Luteolibacter sp. Y139: one gene and its partner. The protein of the gene in region 2 interacts with the protein of the main gene of each other region in a pairwise test. Links are inferred from orthologs where the notes say so. Each region holds a gene or a part of one and is shown on either strand. Other genes may lie near its edges.

Region 1 (3,229 bases), on a different replicon or contig from region 2:
GCGATCTGGGTGCGGATGAAGGACGCCGCGATCCATGCCTCCACGCCCTGCAGCTCGCAGGCCTCGACGGCTTGCGCCACCTTGTCGAAGGCCGTCCGCCGCGTCGCGAAAATCACCCGCTCCACGGTTTCCACCTTCAAAAGCTCATACAGATCCTCCACCGGCCGGGTGGAAAGATCGAAGCGCTCCACGATGTTCCAGCCACCGGTCGCTTCGGGGTCGAGTTCCTGGATCAGCTCGTCCAGATCCTCAACCGATCCCGCCAGCACCACCCGCTCGCGGCGGCCTTCGTCACGCTCCAGAATGACCATTCGCCTCCGCGTCACCCGGTCACGCAGCAGCAGCAGGAAACCCACGATCGGCGCGCCAATGCCCAAGATCAGGCGGCTCGCATCTTGCAGGCGGGAGAAAACCGAAATCAAACCCAGCACCAGCCCCATGATCGCCAGCGCCTTCGCGATCTGCTGGATCGCCTTGTGCCGGGATTTCCGCCGGACGTGCTCATAGAAACCGAAATGCTCCAGCACCAGCGGCGTGAACGGCACCGCGATGTAGAGCACCCAGCTCATGTCCGCCAGCATCGAACGCCCCCCCATCGGCTCCATCCCCACCAACCCGCGAATCGGATCGCGGAGGACCGATGCAATCCAGAACCCCAGCCAGACAAACGCAGCATCCAAGAGCTGCAGCGCTTGGACCGAGAAGGCCTGTTTGCGTCCGGTGGACATCGGCAATATGAGGAGAGGCGTGGGCGACTTCGGGCAGTCGCGCAGAGCTTGGCCGGACCAGCATTCCAAGGCAATCACGTAAACACGGCATCCCCCGCGACAGCTTCGTCACCCGCGCAGGCCATGCGGGAAAACACGCATGGCCGTGTCCCAGCCCCCGCTCACCCCAGCACGATTCTAGGGATTGCCATGCCGCCTTTCACCCCTACAGTCCCGCCCTCCAAATCATGAGCGAACCCAAGCACGTCGCTATCGTAGGCGCCACCGGAGCGGTCGGCGAGGAAATGCTACTCTGTCTCGAACAGCGGAATTTCCCCGTCGGTAAACTGACCTTGCTGGCCTCAGCCCGCTCGGCCGGCAAACGCATCCCGTTCCGCGGCGAAGACATCATCGTGCAGGAACTCACCCACGACAGCTTCGCCGGCGTGGACATCGCGCTGTTCTCGGCCGGCGGCGGCATCTCGAAGGAATTCGGCCCCTCCGCCGCAGCTGCCGGTGCCGTCGTGATCGACAACTCGTCCGCCTTCCGCATGGACGAGGGCGTCCCGCTCGTGGTGCCGGAGATCAATCCGGCCGCCGCGAAGGATCACCCGAAGGGCATCATCGCGAACCCGAACTGCACCACCATCATCTCGCTGATGGCGCTCGCGCCGCTGCACGAGAAGTTCGGCCTCAAGTCGATCATCGCCTCGTCCTACCAAGCCGTCTCCGGCTCGGGCGCGCAGGGCATCATCGAGCTGGAAGAGCAGGTCAAGGCGATCGCCACCGGCCAGCCCTTCGAGCCCAAGGTCTACCCCCGCCAGATCGCCTTCAATGTGATCCCGCAGGTCGATTCCTTCACCGACAACGGCTACACCAAGGAAGAGCTCAAGATGCTCAACGAAGGCCGCAAGATCCTCGGCCACGATGACCTCAAGGTCTCCTGCACCTGCGTCCGCGTCCCGGTCTATCGCTCGCACTCGGTCTCGATCACCGCAGTCTTCGAAAAGCCCGTCGACGTCGAATCCGCCCGTGCCGCCTACGAAGGCAAGCCCGGCGTCCAACTCGTCGATGATCCGGAAAACAAGGTCTTCCCGGTGCCACTCGACACCACCGGCAAGGACGACTGCCTCGTCGGCCGCATCCGCAAGAACCTCGTCCTCGACAACGCCCTCGACCTCTGGGTCGTCGGCGACCAGGTCCGCAAGGGTGCCGCGCTCAACGCCGTCCAGATCGCCGAAATTCTCTGATCATAGAGACCCCGCCAAGACGCCAAGTTCACCGAGGAAGGACTTCTTTCTTGAGTAACTTGGCGTCCTTTGCGTCTTGGCGGTGACATCATCGCCTTCTTCAACTCCGCCATGGATCTCAAAGCCTATCTCGCCGCCCGCGCCGCCGAAGTCGATGCCGCGCTCGATGCCTTCCTGCCGAAGGCCAAGGAGAAACCGGCCACGATCCATGCCGCGATGCGCTACACCGTCTTCGCCGGCGGCAAGCGCCTCCGTCCCATCCTCTGCCTCGCCGCCGCCGAAGCCTGTGGCGGCGATCCCGAAGCCGCCATCCCACCCGCCTGCGCCGTCGAAATCCTCCACACCTACTCGCTGGTCCACGATGACCTCCCGTGCATGGATGATGACGACCTGCGCCGTGGTCGCCCCACCTGCCACAAGGTCTACGGCGAAGGCATGGCCGTCCTCACCGGCGACGCCCTTCTAACAGAAGCCTTCCTCATTCTCGCGCAGACTCACCCCGCCAAGCGCTACCCCGTCGGCAGCTACGTCGCCGAACTCGCCCTCACCGGCGGCTCCACCAAGCTCATCGGCGGCCAGGTCATGGACCTCGAAGGCGAAGGCAAGAAGCTCACCAAGGCCCAGCTCGTCAAAATCCACGAGGCAAAGACCGCCGCGCTCCTGACGACCTCCATCCGCCTCGGCGCGATGACCGCCAACGCCACCGAGAAGCAACTCGAAGCGCTCAGCATCTTCGGCCGCGCCCTCGGCCTCGCCTTCCAGGTCATCGACGACATCCTCGACGTCACCGCCTCCACCGAAGTCCTCGGCAAGACCGCCGGCAAGGACGCCGCCGTCGAAAAGGCCACCTACCCCGCCATCCTCGGCCTCGAAAAATCTCGCAAGGAAGCCGCCAAGCTCACCACCGAAGCCATGGACGCCCTCCTCCCCTTCGGCAAAAAAGCCCAGCGCCTCCGCGAGATCGCAGAGTACCTGCTGAAGCGGGAGTATTGATCGGCCAGCTTGCCACGGCAGGCCCTTTGAACTAGGGTCATGTCACGCCATGAGCCGAACGGTTGAACTTACGGTCCCAATGCCTGCTCGGCTTGCCACCTTGCGCTTTCCCAAAGCGCTCGATGATCGCTTGCATCACCTGTTGGATGAGCAGGGGCTTCGCGGTCGTTTGACTCCCGCAGAAAAGAAAGAGGCCGAGGCGCTTGCCGGAATCGCCACTACCCTGTCCATCCTTAAACTTGGTGCTCAAGTGAAAGCCGCCAAGGCCTGACGACCGTG
Region 2 (3,208 bases):
CGGCATTGTACTCCACGCGGCCGGTCAGCGAGTGAACGGCCACCTTGAGAAAGCGGCCGTCCGGCAGGGTGTGCGGCTCGATCCACTCGACGCGATGCACATGCACCGCGCCAACGGAATGCTCGCGGACGGTCGCAGTGCCGAAGCGGCCGGCGATGGCGCGCAAAACGGCCAGCTTGCCGGTGTCGGCCGCCCCGGTGAGGGCGACCTTCACGGATACCTGCCGGCCATTTTGCTGGACCGTCATGCCGGCGACGGCGTCACAGCTTGGCCAACTCGCGCGCCACGATGATGAGCGTTTCCTTCACGCCCGGGGCGAAGCTGCCATCGTTCTGGATCGCCAGGACGACATTGCCTTCGCGGATGAACTCGATCGGCGAATTGCCAGCGACGAGTCGCACCTGACCAGCGGGGAAGCCGAGGCCGTTCACGATCTTCTTGAACGCATCGACCGTGGCGACTTCGGCAGCCGGGATACGGGCGACGTGGCGGATGCCGGAAAGGCTGCGGGCGCGCTGGAGCATTTCCTCGGCACCGAGTTCACGATCGACGCCGAAGATGGCGCGGAGGGCAAGCTGGCGGATGGAGCTGGAATCGATTTCGGCGCTTTCGGTCACGGCAGAGGAAGAAGTCGGGGCTGGGGAGGCGGCCACCGGCGTGGCGGCAGGAGCAGGAGCTGGAGCAGCGGCGACGGGAGTCGCAGCAGGCGCAGGAGCGGCCACGGCAGCAGCCACAGGTGCTGGCGCGGGAGCAGCGGCAGGCTCCGCGGCGAAGCCAAACGGGCTGGAAGCAGGGGCCGCAGCTGGCACCGGCGGTGGCGAGCTGGCGAAAGGAGACGTGGCCTGAGCCGGCGCATCGAAGGGAGACGGGCTGGAAGTCTCAACCGTCGCGAAGGGCGAGCGGGCTTCCGGCGCCTCACCGGCAGCAGGACGACGCTCCGGAAGCTTCACCGGACGTCCGGGCTCGGCCGCCAGGCGGGTCGGATGGTCATCCTTCATCGCGGCAAACGGGGATTCCGGTTCGGAGACGATCGCGAAGGGGCTGGTCGCCGGGCCTTCGTCGGCGACGGCGAAAGGGCTCTTGGCGGGAGGGGCTGGAGCGAACCCCTCCTGGGGCTCGAAAATACCGCGGCTGCTGTTCATTGGGGCTGACTTTTGTTAGAAAAACGAGCTATCCGGAGCAGTGAATAGCTTTGGCTTCCCAAAAAGTCGAGCCTTCAATCCCCGTGGGACGTCATTCCTCCGCAGCCAGTCGCTTTAACTTCCGCCGCAGGCTGATCTTGGTGGCCGGTGCCACGCGATCAATGAAAAGGATACCATTGAGATGATCCGTCTCGTGCTGCAATGCGCGGGCGAGCAGACCATCGGTCTCGATCTCCAGCACCGTGCCATCGAGCTGCGGCAGCTTCGCCTTCAACGCGCCGGGCCGGCTGACATCGGCACGCAGGTCGCGGATGCTGAGGCAGCCCTCGGTGTCCTTCTCCTTGGGGCCGGTGAATTCCAGCTCGGGATTGATGAAGACGAGCGGCATGATCGAACTCAGCGGCGCGTCTTCACCGGCGACCTTGAGGAAGGTGATGCACTCGGGATCATGCGCCACATCGACCACCGCGAGGCGGATGGCCACGCCGATCTGCGGCGCGGCGAGGCCGACGCCATTGGCATCATACATCGTTTCGAGCATGTCGGCGGCAAGCTTGCGCAGGTCGTCATCGACCGTTTCGACGGGCTTGCAGCGTTCGCGGAGGACGGGGTGTCCGTATTGGACGATATCGAGGATCATTTCGAGGAACTATCCGCATCCTGCGGCAGGCGGATACGGGCGGGCACGTCCTTAATCGGGATGCCCGCGCGGGTCAACGCGTCCCACACGCCGAGCAATTTCTCCAGCGGCACCTGCTTGTCCGCCTCCAGCTCCAGCTTGCGGCCGGGGTTCTCCTTCGAGAAGGCCTTCAGGTAGGAATCCAGCAGCTCCACATCCGGCACGGACACGGCGTCGAGGGTGATCTTGCCTTCCTTGTCGAGGGCGAGGATCGAGCGCACATCGATCACGGATGAGCCAGAAACCTCCTTCACCGTGGGCAACTCGATCGGCAGCACGCTGCGCGGCTTCTTGAAGGTGGTCGAGACCACCAGGAAGATCAGAATGACGAAAAGCAGGTCGATCATGGGGACCACCGGCACCCCACGGGACTTGCGGACAGGATGTTCGAATCGCATGGCCGGCGGATCAGGCGGTGACTTGCGCGGACGGACGGGCGGGCACGGCGGCGGTGACCTCACAGGTGCGGGCGAAGCCGGCCAGCAGCCCCTCCAGACGGGCCACGAACATGTCGATGCGGCGGAGGAAAATGGCGTGGGCGACGATCGCGGGCACCGCCAGCGCCAGACCGAAAACGGTGGAATTCAGCGCCTCGCTGATACCCCGCGAGACCAGCGTGGGATCGGGATTCTCGCCCAGGCCGCCGAACATCACGACCAGGCCGCTGGCCATGCCGAGCAGTCCTAACAGCGGAGCCAGGCTGACGATGACGTCGATGGCGGACATGCCGGTGTGGAGGCGCAGCACTTCCTCGCGGGCCGACGCCTGGACGGCGGTGGTGATTTGCTCGCGGGTCTCGCCGCGATGGCGCAGCGCGATGCCACAGAGCCGGGCCAAGGGTGTGCGACCGTCCTTGATCTCGTCGAACAAGCCGGGGCTCGCCTCATGCTGGTGCTCATATTCGCGCAGCTTCCGCTCCAGGCCGGTTGGCACGATGAGATCGCGGCGCAGCGAGAGCAGTTTGAAGAAGATCGCTGCCACTAGGACGAAGGAGCAGAGACCCAGCAGGATCATGCAGTAGCCGCCATCGGCGAAGAACTGCCAGACCTTCCCGACGATGGACTTTTCCGGGCCCGGCGCGGTGACGGCGGCAGCGAGATACAAAGGAAGGGACATGAGCTAGAAACTGAAACGGTAGAGAAGTTCGAGCGGCTCGCCATCGAGCTGCTTTTTCAGATCCGCCGGCATGGCGGGAATCTCGGCGTGATTGATGGCGTTGAGAGTGAATCCTTTGGGGATCGCGCCGACCTGGAGGGCCTCGACGACGCGGATCTCTTTCACCTTCCCCTTGGCATCCAGCATGAAGCTCATGGTGAGCATGCCGGGGGTGATGTAGTCGCGGTTGCGGACGCAGTTGAGCTGCCACTCCTTTTCCACTGCGCGGCTG

Evidence for each region.
Region 1: the proteins of def (region 2) and WKV53_RS02235 interact in binary tests that used the Escherichia coli proteins (3 or more experiments, as listed by UniProt). The link is inferred for Luteolibacter sp. Y139 from one-to-one orthologs.

What each region holds. Positions count from the first base shown.
Region 1 is NZ_JBBUKT010000001.1:496,004-499,232, forward strand. What follows is about bases 42-2,956. They hold WKV53_RS02235 (aspartate-semialdehyde dehydrogenase), read left to right. Parts: upstream 42-955; coding sequence 956-1,957; downstream 1,958-2,956. Other genes in these bases: WKV53_RS02230 (sugar transferase), read right to left, coding at 42-728; WKV53_RS02240 (polyprenyl synthetase family protein), read left to right, coding at 2,069-2,950. In the rest of the region: more of WKV53_RS02230, read right to left, coding at 1-41; WKV53_RS02245 (hypothetical protein), read left to right, coding at 3,000-3,221; WKV53_RS28605 (HNH endonuclease), read left to right, coding at 3,227-3,229.
Region 2 is NZ_JBBUKT010000003.1:160,901-164,108, forward strand. The notes cover bases 9-2,902. They hold def (peptide deformylase), read right to left. Parts: upstream 1,783-2,902; coding sequence 1,234-1,782; downstream 9-1,233. Other genes in these bases: WKV53_RS09035 (hypothetical protein), read right to left, coding at 9-247; WKV53_RS09040 (hypothetical protein), read right to left, coding at 261-1,142; WKV53_RS09050 (ExbD/TolR family protein), read right to left, coding at 1,779-2,219; WKV53_RS09055 (MotA/TolQ/ExbB proton channel family protein), read right to left, coding at 2,230-2,902. In the rest of the region: more of WKV53_RS09035, read right to left, coding at 1-8; more of WKV53_RS09055, read right to left, coding at 2,903-2,937; WKV53_RS09060 (hypothetical protein), read right to left, coding at 2,941-3,208. UniProt on the Escherichia coli protein: Removes the formyl group from the N-terminal Met of newly synthesized proteins. Requires at least a dipeptide for an efficient rate of reaction. N-terminal L-methionine is a prerequisite for activity but the enzyme has broad specificity at other positions.